Regions from separate parts of the Desulfobacula phenolica genome, predicted to be linked through region 2. Evidence: riboswitches for the same ligand, from Rfam matches in the RefSeq annotation. Region 2 holds a riboswitch; the other holds the start of a gene.
What was found. Region 2 has a riboswitch for cobalamin ahead of BLT94_RS08105 (helix-turn-helix domain-containing protein). Riboswitches for the same ligand answer to the same signal wherever they lie in the genome.
Positions count from the first base shown of each region.

Region 1: linked by a shared signal. The riboswitch ahead of BLT94_RS10460 (MFS transporter) and the one ahead of BLT94_RS08105 (helix-turn-helix domain-containing protein) in region 2 are both predicted to bind cobalamin.

Region 1 covers NZ_FNLL01000005.1:310,112-317,831, reverse strand. The annotation lists gene cmoB (tRNA 5-methoxyuridine(34)/uridine 5-oxyacetic acid(34) synthase CmoB) at 1-492, shown strand, start outside; gene BLT94_RS10485 (BREX system ATP-binding domain-containing protein) at 630-1,856, shown strand; gene BLT94_RS10480 (BREX system ATP-binding domain-containing protein) at 2,007-2,333, shown strand; gene BLT94_RS10475 (DEAD/DEAH box helicase) at 2,303-2,752, shown strand; gene BLT94_RS10470 (hypothetical protein) at 2,730-3,749, shown strand; gene BLT94_RS10465 (helix-turn-helix domain-containing protein) at 3,946-4,923, shown strand; cobalamin riboswitch at 5,025-5,207, shown strand; gene BLT94_RS10460 (MFS transporter) at 5,311-6,591, shown strand; gene BLT94_RS10455 (methyltransferase) at 6,588-7,598, shown strand; gene BLT94_RS10450 (TonB-dependent receptor) at 7,702-7,720, shown strand, end outside.
Region 2 covers NZ_FNLL01000004.1:204,967-212,686, forward strand. The annotation lists gene BLT94_RS08100 (TonB-dependent receptor plug domain-containing protein) at 1-2,011, opposite strand, end outside; cobalamin riboswitch at 2,340-2,516, shown strand; gene BLT94_RS08105 (helix-turn-helix domain-containing protein) at 2,632-3,612, shown strand; gene BLT94_RS08110 (hypothetical protein) at 3,594-3,785, opposite strand; gene BLT94_RS08115 (TonB-dependent receptor) at 3,806-5,881, shown strand; gene BLT94_RS08120 (ABC transporter substrate-binding protein) at 6,058-7,155, shown strand; gene BLT94_RS08125 (MarR family winged helix-turn-helix transcriptional regulator) at 7,415-7,720, shown strand, end outside.

The DNA of each region.
Region 1 (7,720 bases), on a different contig from region 2:
TATCTTATTATTCAAAAGTTTTTAAGGCAAAAGAACGTGTTCTGTCTGCCCGTTACTCATGATCAACTCCCGAAAACAGACAATTATTTTGATACGGTGTTTTGCATGGGGGTGTTGTATCATCGAAAATCTCCTGTTCAAATGCTCAAGGATATTTGTGATTCAATGAGACCAGGCGGGGAACTGGTGCTTGAAAATCTTGTTATTGAGTCAAAACAAAATCTTTGTCTTTTTCCAAAAGACCGGTATGCAAAAATGCGAAACATTTTTTTTATTCCCGATCTTCTGGCAATGGAATCCTGGCTGCTGCGGGCGGGTTTTACAAACATCAGGTGTGTGGATATTACCAAAACCTGCGGGCAGGAGCAGAGAAAAACCAGGTGGATACAAACGGAAAGTTTAAAGGATTTTCTGGACCCGGATGATCCTGATAAAACCATAGAAGGATATCCGGCACCGGTGCGGGCAATTTTTCTGGCAACGGCAACTTAAAACGACTTTAGATATGGGAACCGGAGACTTTTTTAAAAATCCAAAATATTGACAAAAAAATAAATTTTTGTAGAATACTGGGTTGCTTTTAATTCATAAAACATAAACCTGAAAAGGGAATAAAATAAAAAAAGGCAATATATGACGGAAAACACAAGTTTCTTTTTTTTACAGTAGGACGGCAAAACTGGCTTACCTTTATTGAGGATGATCTGGAAAATTATATCGGGCAGGGCGGCTCCAAAGTGAGGTTTGTCAACGGCGATTATGGTGATGGTAAAACCCATTTTATGTCGGTAATCCGGCATCTTGCCATGGAAAAGAGATTTGCCGTCTCTTTTGTGGTTCTTACACGGGAAGTTCCCATTCATAAATTTGAAACCGTTTACCAGAAAATTGTCAGGCAGCTTCAGGGTGATTTTCAAGGAATCGGTATCAGGAACATGCTGGCGTCATGGCTGGAAAAACTGGATACAACAACGGTTCAGGTCAAAACGGATGACGCCCGGAAAAAGAGGATGGCTTTGTCTGAAGAGTTCAGAAATATCCAGGGCATGGACATTAATTTTGCCAATGCCCTGGCCGCCCTTGTGAACAACAGGTTTGACCCCGAGGTTTTTGAAGATCAAGAAAAACAGGATGCCGACCATGAGGTGTTGCTTCACTGGTTTGAAGGGGGCAAGGTGACCAAACGCGAACTCAAGCCGTTTCAAATCTATGAGTTTCTTAACAAAACCAACAGCAAGCAGTTTATGAACTCTTTGATTTTGTTTTTGCGACATATCGGCCATCAGGAATTGATCCTGCTCATGGATGAGATGGAAACTGTTGTGGCACAAAGTGCTTCCATTCGTAATGCAGCTTATGAAAATGTTCGTTTGCTGATTGATAACAGTGAGTCTTCACAATATCTTCACATCTTTTTTTCCATTATTCCCGATGTGTTGATGTCGGAAAAAGGGTTTAAGTCTTATGATGCATTGTGGAGCCGTATCCGATCCATTGGTGAATCAGCAAAATTAAATTACAGGGGTGTGCTGGTGGATATCCATCAAACCCCGCTTAAGACCGAAGAGTTAGTTGAGCTTGGGGTGTGCCTGCGAACTTTGCATGGAATTTCCTACCGCTGGGAACCAAAGGAGATGGTAACTGATGAGCTGATGGAGCAGATCTGTTCCAACCAGAAGCGAATGGGGGTTATCAGCGAGGTTCGTTTGTTTATTAAATATTTGATTCACATCCTTGATATGGCTGAACAGGGACAGTCTTCTCAGGATTTGGATATGGATCGGGAGATGGTGGAAACCAGACGGAAAATGGAGGCTGAAAAAATTGAACAAAAGCAGCCTTCCTGGGATAATTGACCAAAACCATAACCCAAAATCCAACACAAGAACCCAAAACCTAAAACCCAAACAGGACACACAAGAATGGATGATCTGGATTTTCAGGATCAGTTGAACACTTTGGATAATTTTGAACTTCGCAGGGCAGTGGAGCGGTTACGTTAAGGTTTGTTTGATCTTCTGGGTGTGCGCTTGCTCACAACTGGTGAGACACAACTTGCCACTGCCTTTGATAAAGGCGTTAAAGCCATTGACAGTGATAAATCTTCCCATCTGTGTGTTTGCGGTGCATATGGACAAGGCAAATCCCACAGCCTCAATTATATTAAACAGAGGGCTTTGGATCAGAATTTTGTGGTCAGTTATGTGAATCTTGACCCAAGACAGGTTCCGTTTCATGATTTTAAGAGTGTTTACCGGGCATTGATGGGTGCCAGCGAGGCTGTACTGGCACCCTTGACATCATGCTCACCACCCCCGAATCCCTGGACGTGATGCTGGGCAGTTCCAATTCAGATCTTAAAGCGTTTTTATTCCGTGTGAAAATTGTGATCATTGATGAAGTTCATTCTTTGATTCACCAGTACCGGGGGCGGCATCTGGTTTATCTTTTCATCCGCCTTGAACGTAAAACAGGTCTGCCCCTACAGAAAATCGCCATGTCCGCAACCATTTCCCAGGTGGATGCTGTTATTGAATTTTTCGAATTTCAAAATTCTGCACAATCGGTCATGGCAAGTGTTAAACGAAACATAAGCGCTCGACTGCTGCATATAAAAAAAGAAAAAACCGAGATTCCGGCATTGCTAAATGATCTGTATGATACCTGGCAGTACCGCAAAATCCTGATTTTTGTCAACAGCCGGGTTGCCTGCGACAGGCTGTTTGGCATTGGATCACGGCATCCGTTATGAAGAACAGGTGATGAACCATTTAAAGCAACAGGGTGCCATCATCATCTCCATGAAATCAACAGGATCGCAGGAATCGCGGTTTAAGGCATTTCTGGAGCAGTTGAACCTGTCTGTTTTGAAGATCACATCCCATGAAGGGGATGAGATTACCCCGGTTTTTATTTCCCAATGCCTGCTTAAGGTTGATTCATTGGAAATAAATGGCTTGGAGCAGGGCGGCGTAAAAATAAGAGGTATCGGTGTCCCGGATCTTCTTGTCATATCAGGCAAAGAGGTGAATGGTGAAAAAACAGCCGTAATTGAAGTGGGAGACATTAAAAGCAGCACATCACCGCGCTATCATCATAAGTGGCAGGTTGCATTTTATGCCCGGCTTTTGAAAAAAATAATAGACTCTCATGGCATTTTGGTCAGGGTGGCAAAAACAGGTTTTATAATCACCCGCTCATCAGGCAAAAACATACAAAATAAAGCCTGTTTTTACGAACGGCATGAGTTTGAACTGAAAGCTTATAAGGCAGCGTTTCCAACGGTTTTTAAAACTTTTTGCACTGTTTTATCCCGCCCGGCAGCTGTTGCGGATCACAGGCTTCAATCCAGTTGTGTGTCCTGTGACTGTTTTTTGTCCTGCTATCACATTGCACTTGAAAGCGAAGACATACAATTTTTGCCTGGGTTAACTTCTGGAGAATTATTGAAATTACGGCAGACGGGATATGCAACTATATCCCAGACCCATGCTGCCTTTGTAAAAACAGCACCTGTAAAAACAGCACTTAGAAAAACAAAATCTGTAAAAACAGCTTTTGAAGACAATGATGATCTTTTGGATGAACAAAATAATTTTAGTTTAGAGCAGAGAAAGCAGATTTTTGGGAATTGCTATGCGTTTTTAGAAAATCAAATTTTTCTGGTAAAAGAAAACACCCGGCCTTTTTTTCTGTTATACCTGACTCGGAAGCTGTGCTGGAGAAAAATTATTGCTTTAAAAAACTAATGATTCACTGCCAAAAACAAAATGCTGTTTTTTATGATTTTGACCAAGGTTGTGCTTTGGGCTGAAAGGAAGATTTTGAAAATACGGTTGAAAAATGGCTTGAAACAAAATGTTTTTGTGAGATATAAAACATTGTTGTGGTGTAATGTGCCGCAAGGAAGTGTCAATAATCTGTTTTAATGGTGAAAATAAAAAAATGATTCGTCAAATCAATATCAGGAAGCAGGGTTCAGATTCCACCAAGCCAAATCATTTTGAAAAAATAGACATAACTCATAGCGATTCCAATGGAGAATCTTTTTTTGAAAATATCAGCCTCAGACCGGGCCTAAGATTGATTATCTCTAAACGTGAAATTTCCCGGAATTTTCGAATGATTTATGAAATTGGCAATGCCCCTGTCAGTTTCTGCTACAATCTGTCTTTTCGGAACCGCTGCACCATCACTGAAGGTGATAAAAAAGGAATGGTCATGGAAAGAGTTCCTGGAGACAGTGTGCTGGCCTATCTTCCTGAAACCAAAGGCATTATTGAAACGCTGCCGGGGAAACAAAAACTGGGGATATCAATTCATTTTTCAGTTCAATCGTTCAGAGACTTGTTCATGCAACTGCCTCAATGCCTCACTCCAATTCTTACAGACCTTAACACAACCCAATCTTTTTATCAGCAGTCCGCCTTTAACAAGGAAACCGCTCTTGTTCTTCAACAAATCATTGCCTGTCCATACCAGGGTGAAATCCAAAGGTTGTTTTTCGAGAGCAAAGCTTTAGAGCTGGTGGCACTTAAGCTAATGGAAATGGGAGAATATCAGGATAACTATCCGTCAAATTTGAGCCGCCCGGATTCGGAACAGATAAGGGAGGCATATCATATCTTAACAAGCAGGATAGAGTCTCCTCCAAGCCTCAACGATCTGAGCCGGCAGGTCGGAATCAATCGTAACAAGCTAAACCAGGGATTCAAGCTGATTTACGGAGATACTGTGTTTAACACCCTGCGCAATATACGACTTAACAGAGCAAGGACTCTCCTGCTGAACACGGAATTGAGCCTGTCAGAGATCGCCTTTTCAGTTGGATACAATAATCAGGCCAATTTCACAACAGCTTTTCGCAGACAATGCGGAAAAACCCCGAAATCAGTTCGTCTGGAATCTATAGCCCATTTATAATCTTTTTTGTGCGGCTCTCATAAAATAAAATGCATTCTGCAAAAGACTTCTCTTTGGTAAGCGGTATATTAAACATTTCATAATATGAAATTTGTTTTTCATATGCAAATATTAATGCAGTAAAAGCCTAAGAGCTTTAAGGGAAAACGGTGAAAAACCGTTGCGGACCCGCCGCTGTAACCGGGGATGAAAGCTGGAAATATGTCACTGCCTTTAAAGGCGGGAAGGCCCGGCAAATCATAAGAACCGGAAGCCAGAAGACCTGACTGCATGATTTGAATATCATTGTTCCTCCGTGGATTGGGGAGCATTAGATAATATACGTGGATTAACAACGGTATCCCGTCTTTGATTATCAAAGACGGGTTTTTTTTTTGGATAAAATTTATGACAGATGTCAATACAGGTATAATTAAAACTGCTGCCTCATTCCATTATAAAATGGGGCTGTTGTTTCTCATGTATATTGTACAAAAAATTTTTCTTTGTTTTTCATGGACCCTGATACCCATTATTTTACGCAGCCATGGAGCATCTCTTGGCAGCATTGGCTTTACTGCTCTGGTATACAGCCCCTGGGCACTTAAATTCCTTTATGCTTTTGCTGTTGATCGTTTTTACAACCTTGGCCTTGGAAGGCGCAAAAGCTGGATTGTTCCTTTGCTTATTATCTCAGAGATTATCCTGCTGTTTCTGGCAGTATTGCCACCTGAAGAAAACTTAAAATTGTTCATGATCTGCGTATTTGTACTTAATCTGATATTTGCCACCACAGATGTTGCAGTGGACGGTTATGCAACAGATATGCTTGAACCCCATGAGAGGCCCTGGGGCAATACGGTTCAGATGACGGCTTATGTCATAGCCTATATGCTGGGGGCAGGCGTTTTCCTAATTGTTTATGAGAACCAGGGATGGCTGACCACACTGCTTATGATTGCAGCGCTGCAATTGATATTGATGATCCCGGTCTTATTTCATGATGAGATATCCCTCAGATTTTTGCCCGGATCTTCTGGAATAATGGATAGATTAACTCTCAATTTACCCAGATTTTTAAGACAACCCAATATCCTGATTTTTTTAATATTCTCAGCATTGCTGACAATCTCCTGTCAGGGCGGCAGCCAATTGCGCCTGCCCCTGTTGATTGACCTGGGATTTGATCGCATTGATCTGGGGAAATTAAACATATGGGTCGGGGCTCCCATGACCATATTGGGTTCTATCTTTGGCGGTTTTTTTCTAAAAAGCCTGGGGCTGGGAAAGGTCTTTGCAATGTGCTGCACGGGAATTGCAGGGCTTAATTTTTTTTCCGCCTTCATATCTCATAATTTATCCCCCGTAATATGGCAGATCATGGTTATGACAGGATGGGACAAACTGATGACCGGTATTGTTATGGTCCTGATTTACAACACGATCATGACCTTAAGTTCGGGGCACAATTCTGCAACCCGCTATGCCATATTGTGCAGTATCACCCATCTGGCAGGCCTGGGAATTATGCCCATAACCGGAAATCTTTGTGATATTACAGGCTATTTTAAATTATATACCGGCCTTGGCACATGCGCTCTTATGACACTTTTTATGGGAATCTGTCTGCTGCGCTACCCGCTGAATTTTTTTTACCAATCCAATCAAACAAAGGAGCAACACCCATGAGTTTACCCCAAGTTAATGTTAGCCCTGAAAAACTTTATAGGATGTGTTATGCATCTGTTCAATCAAGTCTGCTACTCACAGGGATAAAGCTGAAGGTCTTCAACCACTTGTCAAAACCACAAACAGCAGATCAGCTTGCCCGGGTGATCAACGGCCATCCTAAAAACACCATGCTCTTTTTAAACGGCCTGGTAGCATGCGACTTGCTTTTAAAAAAAAGGGGGATCTATTCCAACACCCCGATTGCCCAAACATTTTTAGTGGAAGGATACTCCACCAGCCTGGGAAAAGGATTTATTCACCAGGGTAGCATGTATGGCCTTATGCCTGAAGACTTGTCCACGTTGGTTTTAAACGGCCCGCCTTCCCTGGAAAACAGGATGGATACCGGGGAAAAATGGGGGCATAATGCAACCTGGATGGCCAATAATGAAAGGTCCGGTATTGCCCAGCAGATGTCGGATATAGTGTCTGCTCTCCCTGAGTTTTCATCTTTTGAAAAGATGCTTGATCTGGGTGGAGGACCTGGAATATTCGGCATTGCCATTGTGGATAAACACCCTACCATGAAAGGGACAGTTTTTGATCAAAAACCTGTGGTGGAAGTGGCCAAAGGTTTTATTCGGGAGTATGGCCTGGAAAGCAGGATAGATGTGCTTGCCGGGGATTTCAACAAAGATTCTCTGGGCAAGGGTTATGATCTCATATGGGCCAGTTCAACTTTGAATTTTGCCCAGAACAACATGGAAAAGGTCATGAAAAAAATCCATGAAGCCCTTAACCCCAAAGGGGTATTCATCAACCTGTCCGAGGGCCTCACCCATGAGGGAACAAAACCGGATTTTTTTGTTTTCTGCACCCTTGTGTGGGCCATGCAAAATCCAATGAGGCCCTTTGACCAAGGCGTTATTGCCGATGCCATGCTCAATGCAGGTTTTAAAACCGTAAAATCCAGAATTTTGCAGACCTGCTGGGGGCAGATGGACATGGACATAGCTCGGAAATAGGAGAGCAGATTCCCATTGCTGCGGGCCTGGTCATGAATATTTTGTCCAGGCCGCAAAGACATTTTTTTTCTATTCAATCAAAAAAAGGAGCTAAAAGAGTAAGATGAGGTCAATTTATAATA
Region 2 (7,720 bases):
CTCCTTTAAATCCAATAAAAAAACTTCTTCCCTGGCGGGGGTATCCCACTTCCATCTCATAATTTTCATCAAAAAGATTTTTAACGCCGATTTCAAACACAAAAGATTGATCAAGTCTTACCATGGTTTTAAAATTTACAACCCAGAATCCGTCAAGTTCAACCTCATCGTAATTAGCATCCTCATCGTATCTTTTTGAATTGTATTCAGCACTCCCGAAAACGGAAAACCGATCATTGAATCTGTACAAATCACTCAGGTAAAGTTTATGCTCGGATATACCCTCGAGATGATCGTTATCTGCACCGTCAGACTCATTTTTTGCATCCAGATATGTATAATGCAGTTGAAAATCATTATCAGCAATCATATAAGAGGTGAAGGTGAATTCAAGGCCTTTGAAACTTGATTCATCAATATTCTGGTATTGCTCGATATCATCCCCGGAAACAGGATCAGTACCCACAACCACATCTTGAATCAAATCTTCAACCTTGGAATAAAAAAAGGTCAACCCTATACGATTATTTTTGGGAAGGGGTTTTTCAAAACCCAGTTCATAATTGGTTGCCACTTCCTCTGCCAAGTCGGGATTGGCTATTCTGTCATTGTCCAGTCCATCTGTATAAAGTTCCTGGAGGGTGGGCCATCTTGATTTTTTCCCCAGGGAAAAATGCATGTCAAGATCTTCAAGAACCGTCAGCAACACACCTGCCTGGGGATTGAAGGCTGATTCGGAGTCCCTGACAAACCCGTTGTTCACACCGTCATTGGCTTTCTGGGGATTCTGGATGTCATAACTGCTTCCCAGAACAAAGGCAAGATTATCCGTAAGTTTAATATCATCTTCAATACCAAAGGAAACCATTTCCTGTTCATAGTTTTCCCATGGATCGCCTATGTCATCTTGTTCTTCATGAACGTCTTTTTTATAATGAAAAGAACAGCTTAAAGTGTTTTTAGGTATGTAGTCAACCCTGGCCACCAAAGAGCCTCCATAGCTGTGGTCGTCATAGGTGGAGTGCCAGCGGGCATTTGAATATGTGTTGTCACTATAATCTTCCAGCGCATTATAATAGGTGTCGTAAAACACTCTTGTTTTAACGGATAATTGATCCGTCAGCTCCGTGTTCCCGATAAAATAAATGGTTTCCTTGTCCCAGTCCGTAAACCGCCAGTATTTTACCCTTCTTGCCGATGTATCGGGATCTGCGGTGGGAGGAAGCCCTTTTTCCTTTTCAATGGTGTTGAATCCAATTGCATATTCATGGCCTTGTGCCGGTGTCCACCCTAATTTTGCAGCCACATTCCAGTCATCAAGATCCGAGTTCTCCCTTGTGTCGCCGTCTTCATACTGGTTTGCATCAAAATCATCCGACACATCCCATCCATTGGAATTTGTGAACCCTCCTCCCAGGGTAAAATAAAATTTATCCTGGCTTGATCCTATATTGACATTTCCTTTTACCGCACTGTTATCAGTAACTTCCACCCCGTAGGAGCCTTCAAATTTTTCCTGCGGTTTTTGGCTCACAATATTAATTACCCCGCCCATGGTATTAAACCCGTAGAGAACGGAACTGACCCCTTTGCTCAAATCAATCCTTGAAATATTATCCGTTGTAAGGTTACCTGCGTCCACATATCCGTCATTGGGAATGTATAAGGGGATACCATCATAAAAAATAGGGACATACCGAGAACCAAATCCCCTGACATTAATAGAGCTTTCCGCTTTTCTCCCTCCGTTGGACAAAGTAACACCGGGCAAACCGGAAAGAGCTTGTGATATATTTTTTGAATTGGTCAGTTCAATTTGTTCCAAATCAACTGTTTCCACCGTACTTACCCTTGTAATGGTTTCAGCCTGTCCACTGACAACGACCTCACCAAGATCAAAAACATTTTTGTCCGCCCCAGCCGTATCCTCTGCCCATGCGCAATAAGGACTGAAGCATATTAACAATATTAACAAAACATAAAAACTCCCGAGCCTGCTCAAATTTTTCATTTTTTCTCCTTTAGGTTGATTTTTTTTACTCATGGATTCATTTTCTATCCATCCCATCTCTTTGACTGCACCAGCACCCAACAGGCTGTCTGATATTGCAATCAATCCGTTTTTTTAAACGGTTTATTTTCCCTTAAAACAAACAAGTTACTTCATAATTACATTGTAGCCTCTTGTCAATGATATACTGTAATTATTCATCATTTTGCAGCAACAAATAACTATTGCATTGCAAATAAAAACCGAAAACAACATATAAACACTCATAAAAACCACACAAATCACCACACTGAAAATATGCTTGACTTTTCATTGCTTATTCTGTAGCACAAAGTAAATTTTATCTGGTGCCATCGGCTTAATAGGGAATTTCGTGTAATTCGGAAACGGGCCCGCCGCTGTAATCGGGGACAAATGCTGCAATATGCCACTGTTGATATAATGGGAAGGCGCGGCATGAGGATGATCCGCAAGTCAGAATACCTGCCTGGTAAAACATAGGAAAACCGTGTACGGCAATGCCGGTTTCCATTGGATCTATTGGATAAAAAAGGGATATCCCCGGATCGTAAACTATTTACGGTTCGGGGATTTTTTATTTTGGGCAAAGAAATAAAAAAATGGAAAAAAAATTAAAACGTCACACGTTGGATTCTTTTCCGGTAAAAAAAGGCAATTTTGAGACCTGCTGGAAACTACCCCACAAAATAGGCAAAGGAACCATAAAAGAGTTCAGATTAAAAAGTGGTATCCAGGTATATATCTGTAATTACAACAAATCAAACAGACTCAAAGCCAAACACTATGGAGAAACCCCCAAATTCGGTTTCAGATTTTGTCTTTCCGGCACTACAAAATTAACTCTGCATTGTTTAAAACAAAGCCTGACCATAACCCATGGAGAAAGCGGATTTTTTTATTTCCCGAACCGGGATGGATTTTATGAAGATATACCCGGGACTCCGATATATATGGTTGTAATATTGATATCCCCCTCTTATTGGGACATATTGATGGAAGATGAACTGCACGACATCCCCATAAAATTTAAAGCCCCGTTAACAGATAACAAGAACAGCAGCGATCCTTTTAATTGTACGGAAATCATCACCCCTTCCATGCACATGATACTGCAACAAATCATCCACTGCCCTTATGAAGGAGCAAGCCATCGCTTTTTTATCGAAGCCAAAGCAATGGAACTTATTGCTTGCAAACTAAATCAGATAAAACCTGCCTCCCACAAGCAAAAACCGACTCCACGCTTAAAAGCCAATGATATCGATAAAATACATTATGCAGGGCAATTATTGTCCAATAACCTTCAAACCCCTCCAAATATAATTGAACTGGCCAAGACCGTCGGTGTCTCCCGCACCAAGTTTTACAATGATTTCAATCAATTCTACGGCACTTCCCCCATAGAATACCTTCGTTTCAAACGCGCTGAAAAAGCCAGAACCCTTGTTAAAGACGAAAGCTTAAGTATGACTCAAATAGCTTATTCCCTTGGTTACTCAAGTTCCAGCCATTTTGCAAAGGCCTTCAGGGATTATTTTGGCATACCCCCCAGCCGGTATCGTCAAAATGAACGATGGTGATAAAAAAATGAACGCAAGTGATAGCCATAAATATTTTTTTTATGCATATAGATATCTGCAAGATTGCTTTGAACCTGTTCGGTCCTGTGGCTTATGAACAAAAGTTCCATTGTGATCCATATTGACGGCATGCCCATGACACTGCCGATAATTTTAACCTGAACCCGAATCATACAATATCAAGGAGCAAGGAGTGACTATTCAAACAAAAAAATACCATACAATTTTTGTTCTCTTTTTCAGTGTTGTACTGCTGACCTTTTTCAATAAAGCAAATGCAAATGAAAGCAAAACACATGCTTTTGATGACATAACGGTTACAGCAAATAAACATGAACAAAAAATCCAGGAAATCCCGGCAGCGGTAAGTGTTTTTACTCAAACAGATATCAAAGATGCAAATATTAATAATTTATCCGACATTATGAATTTAGTACCCAACCTTAAAGCAAATGACAATGGCGGGTTTAGAGAAGTGAGCTTCAGAGGATTAAGCAGCAGCAAATACACATTTAAAAATCCCGTGGTCATATATATTGACGGTGTTCCCAACGATAAAGTGCCGTTTATGGATATAGATCTGAATAATGTGGAAAGAGTAGAAGTATTGAGAGGCGCCCAGGGCGTATTGTATGGGAAAAATGCCATTGGAGGAATCGTTAACATCATCACCAAGCAACCAGGCAATACTATGGAGGGAAAAATAAGCACTGAGATTGCTGAAGATCAAACATATGGGGTAAAAGCGTATATAAACGGCCCCATCATCAATAATAAATTATTTTTCAGCCTTTCGGAAAACTACAGGCAAACAGACGGATATATGACAAATGATCATCCTGATGAAGACACCTATGACGGCTTTCATAAAAACAGCTTTAGAGCCAGGCTCAACTGGATTCCAACAGATAAAATGGAAATGGATTTTAATACATCGTTTTCCAACCGTTCAGGCGGACACACACCGACAATTTACAAGACTGAAAATCAAGTCAGCTATCACTCATATAAAAACCCAGATGATGAATTAACAAAAGACATCTTTAATTCCAGTCTTGGCATAAATTACAGCCTGGAGAATGCAGAACTCAAATCAATTACCACATACAGTGATTCAAAAATTGAACGATTCAGCGAAAGACTGCATGAAGGGGCATCCATGATTGACGGGGGTATGGACCAGGAGGTGATCGGTTTTACACAGGAACTGCGTATTCAATCACCCGGCCCCAATGCTTTAAAATGGATGGGCGGACTGTTTTTCTCAAAAGAGGACGTGGATAATAAAAATATGTTTGCCGCATTTAATACCACTGCTATGCTGGGCTATGATACATATATGGATTGGCCTGCAAAAACATATAATGATACTCTGGCGGCATTTGGAGAAGTTACCCTGCCCTTTGGAAAATTCAATTTCACCACCGGCCTGAGATATGAGCAAACAGATATTGAAATGGATTACAAATATGAAGAAAGCCGCACAGATACCAAAGAGCTTGTAAAAGATCCTGTAACCTATCATGCTGAAGATGACTGGGATACCTTTATTCCCAAAGGCGTTATTTCATGGAATTACAATGACAATTTCATGGTTTATACAAGTGTGGCCAAGGGGTATCTGGCCGGAGGATACAATTTTTGCGAGGCAAATAAAGATTTTGCAAGAATTGATAATCAAACATCCGTCAATTATGAGATGGGAATTAAAACAAAAAGTTTTGATAACAGACTCATATTAAATGCAGCCATGTATTATATGGACATCAAAGATATACATGTTCTGATAGAAGGCATTGACAGCGGAACATTTGTGGCATCAAATGCAGGAGCGGCACACAGCCAGGGCATTGAAATTGAAGCTATATTGGATGTGATGAACGGCCTTGATATTACGGCTGCTTTAGGAATGATTGGCGGAGAATATGATGAGTATATTTTTGATGAAACCACGGATTATTCTGGAAAAAAATTGATCCGAACACCGGAATACAGTTTTAATTTTGCCATTTCATACCGTCACGACTCAGGCTTTTTTGCCCGTGCTGATATTATCGGCTATGGTGACAGCTATTTTGACTCGGCTAATACAAAAAAACAAAAAGCTTATGAGATATACAATGCAAAAATAGGATACGAAGCTTCATCATGGGAACTATATTGTTATGGTAAAAATATCTTTGATCAGGAATATTTTACAAACATAGGAGTTCTCAATAATGTTGGCTCTCCCAGAGTATTTGGCCTGATAGCCGCTCTCAAATTTTAAAAAACCAAAATATAATTTAAAATAAACGAAGAAAGCATAAACCAAGAAAGCATAATGAACTGATGCGGTGTGAAAAATAAAAAAACAACCACACAAAATAAATGCCGATGATAACAGTGATAAAAGCTTAGGAATCAAAGTGCATCATTTAAGGAATATAAAAACGAGGTGGTGTTATGAGGCGAAAATCAATTTGCTTAACACTTTGCTTGTTATGCGTACTGATATTTTGTTCAGCAATCGCTGCAAATGCAGATTATAATAGCACAAAAACAACCTTGACCGATGCTCTGAATCGGGTTGTTACAATTAAAAAGCCTGTGCAAAAAGTGGCCTTCACCGGCATTTGCCTTACAGATGCCCTTAAAATAGCCGGGGCCTGGGATAAAATCGTTGCCCGGGAAATTGTTGTGTTAAACCCTGGTTTTTATCCGGACATTGATCGCATTCCCGCTTCCAATACAACAAAAGGATCTCCTTACAGCCTCAATTTTGAAAGACTTTTAGAGCTGAATGCCGATTGTTTTCTGACCTTTAAAGCTCCCATGAAGGGATTTGAAGAAATGGCCGAAAAAATCCAATCCCATATCCCGGTGGTTGCCCTGAATCTGTTTGATCGTCATACCATAAAAAGAAATTTTGAAATTCTGGGCACAATATTCGGAAAAACCGATAAGATTTCAGAATATATAAGTTGGTATGAAAATGTGCTGAAAAGAATTCTTGATAAAACTTCAAAACTTGCGACCGAACAGAAAAAAAGATATTTTTTAAAATGGAGTCCGGGAAAAGTTGAAAAATTCACGACCATGTCCAATCAATTCATCGGCATGACGACAATCAATGAAATCGCAGGCGGAATAAATGTTGCCGCGGATTTAAATGCCTATGGAGGATGGATACAATCAATTGATCCTGAATGGCTGACACAGCAGGACATTGATATTATCATCTGTGAAGATTCAATTTCAAATGGTTTTGGCCCGGATATGGTTGACAGCTCAATTGTTTCTTCTTACAGACAACAGCTTATGCAAATTCCTTTTCTGGCCGAGTGCAAAGCAGTCAAAAACAATGCCGTGTACATGATAAGTCCGCATTTTCTTTATACACCCGCCTTTGTCATTTCCCTTGCATATCTTGCCAAATGGTTTCATCCCGATCTGTTTTTAAATTTTGATCCGCGTTCTGTTCACCAGGAATACCTTACCCGGTTTATAGGCACAGACATTGATCTTAGCAAACGCGGAATCTTTGTTTATCCCGGATTCTAATCTTTTTTGCCGGTATCAAAATTTTGACCGAATTAATGTTATTTTAAAAATACCGAGATCTGCTTGAAATGAGATTATAGGTCGTCACTATAACTAAATTTGTGCGAAAAACAACAACATACTGTCGTGTTTTGATGGTTTCACATAGGCTGTAAACAATCTTTGCCGTCAGTTTGTTATGAATCGATGCCACCTGATCCGGACGGCAGCGTTAAAAAAAATATTGCCAAAATAGTTAAGGTGCTTTATTATCTATTTTATGAATCAGGAACTGAAAAAAAAAGTTATAAATACTCTCATGCAGATTACCCGCAAGTTTGCCGAGGTGGAAACATTGTCCATTGGCGTTACCTGTGATGTAAGTGTTTCAACGCGTGAAGCCCACGCCATTGAAAGCATTGGTGAAAAAAAGTGTACCAATGTGACAGAAATCGCCAAATACTTCGGTTTTACCAAAAGCGCAGCTTCCCAACTGGTCTCCAAATTAACTATGCAGGGATTTGTGATCAAAAAACAGGCCGGCCACAGCAATAAGGAGTTACAGCTTTCCCTGACACCTCTGGGT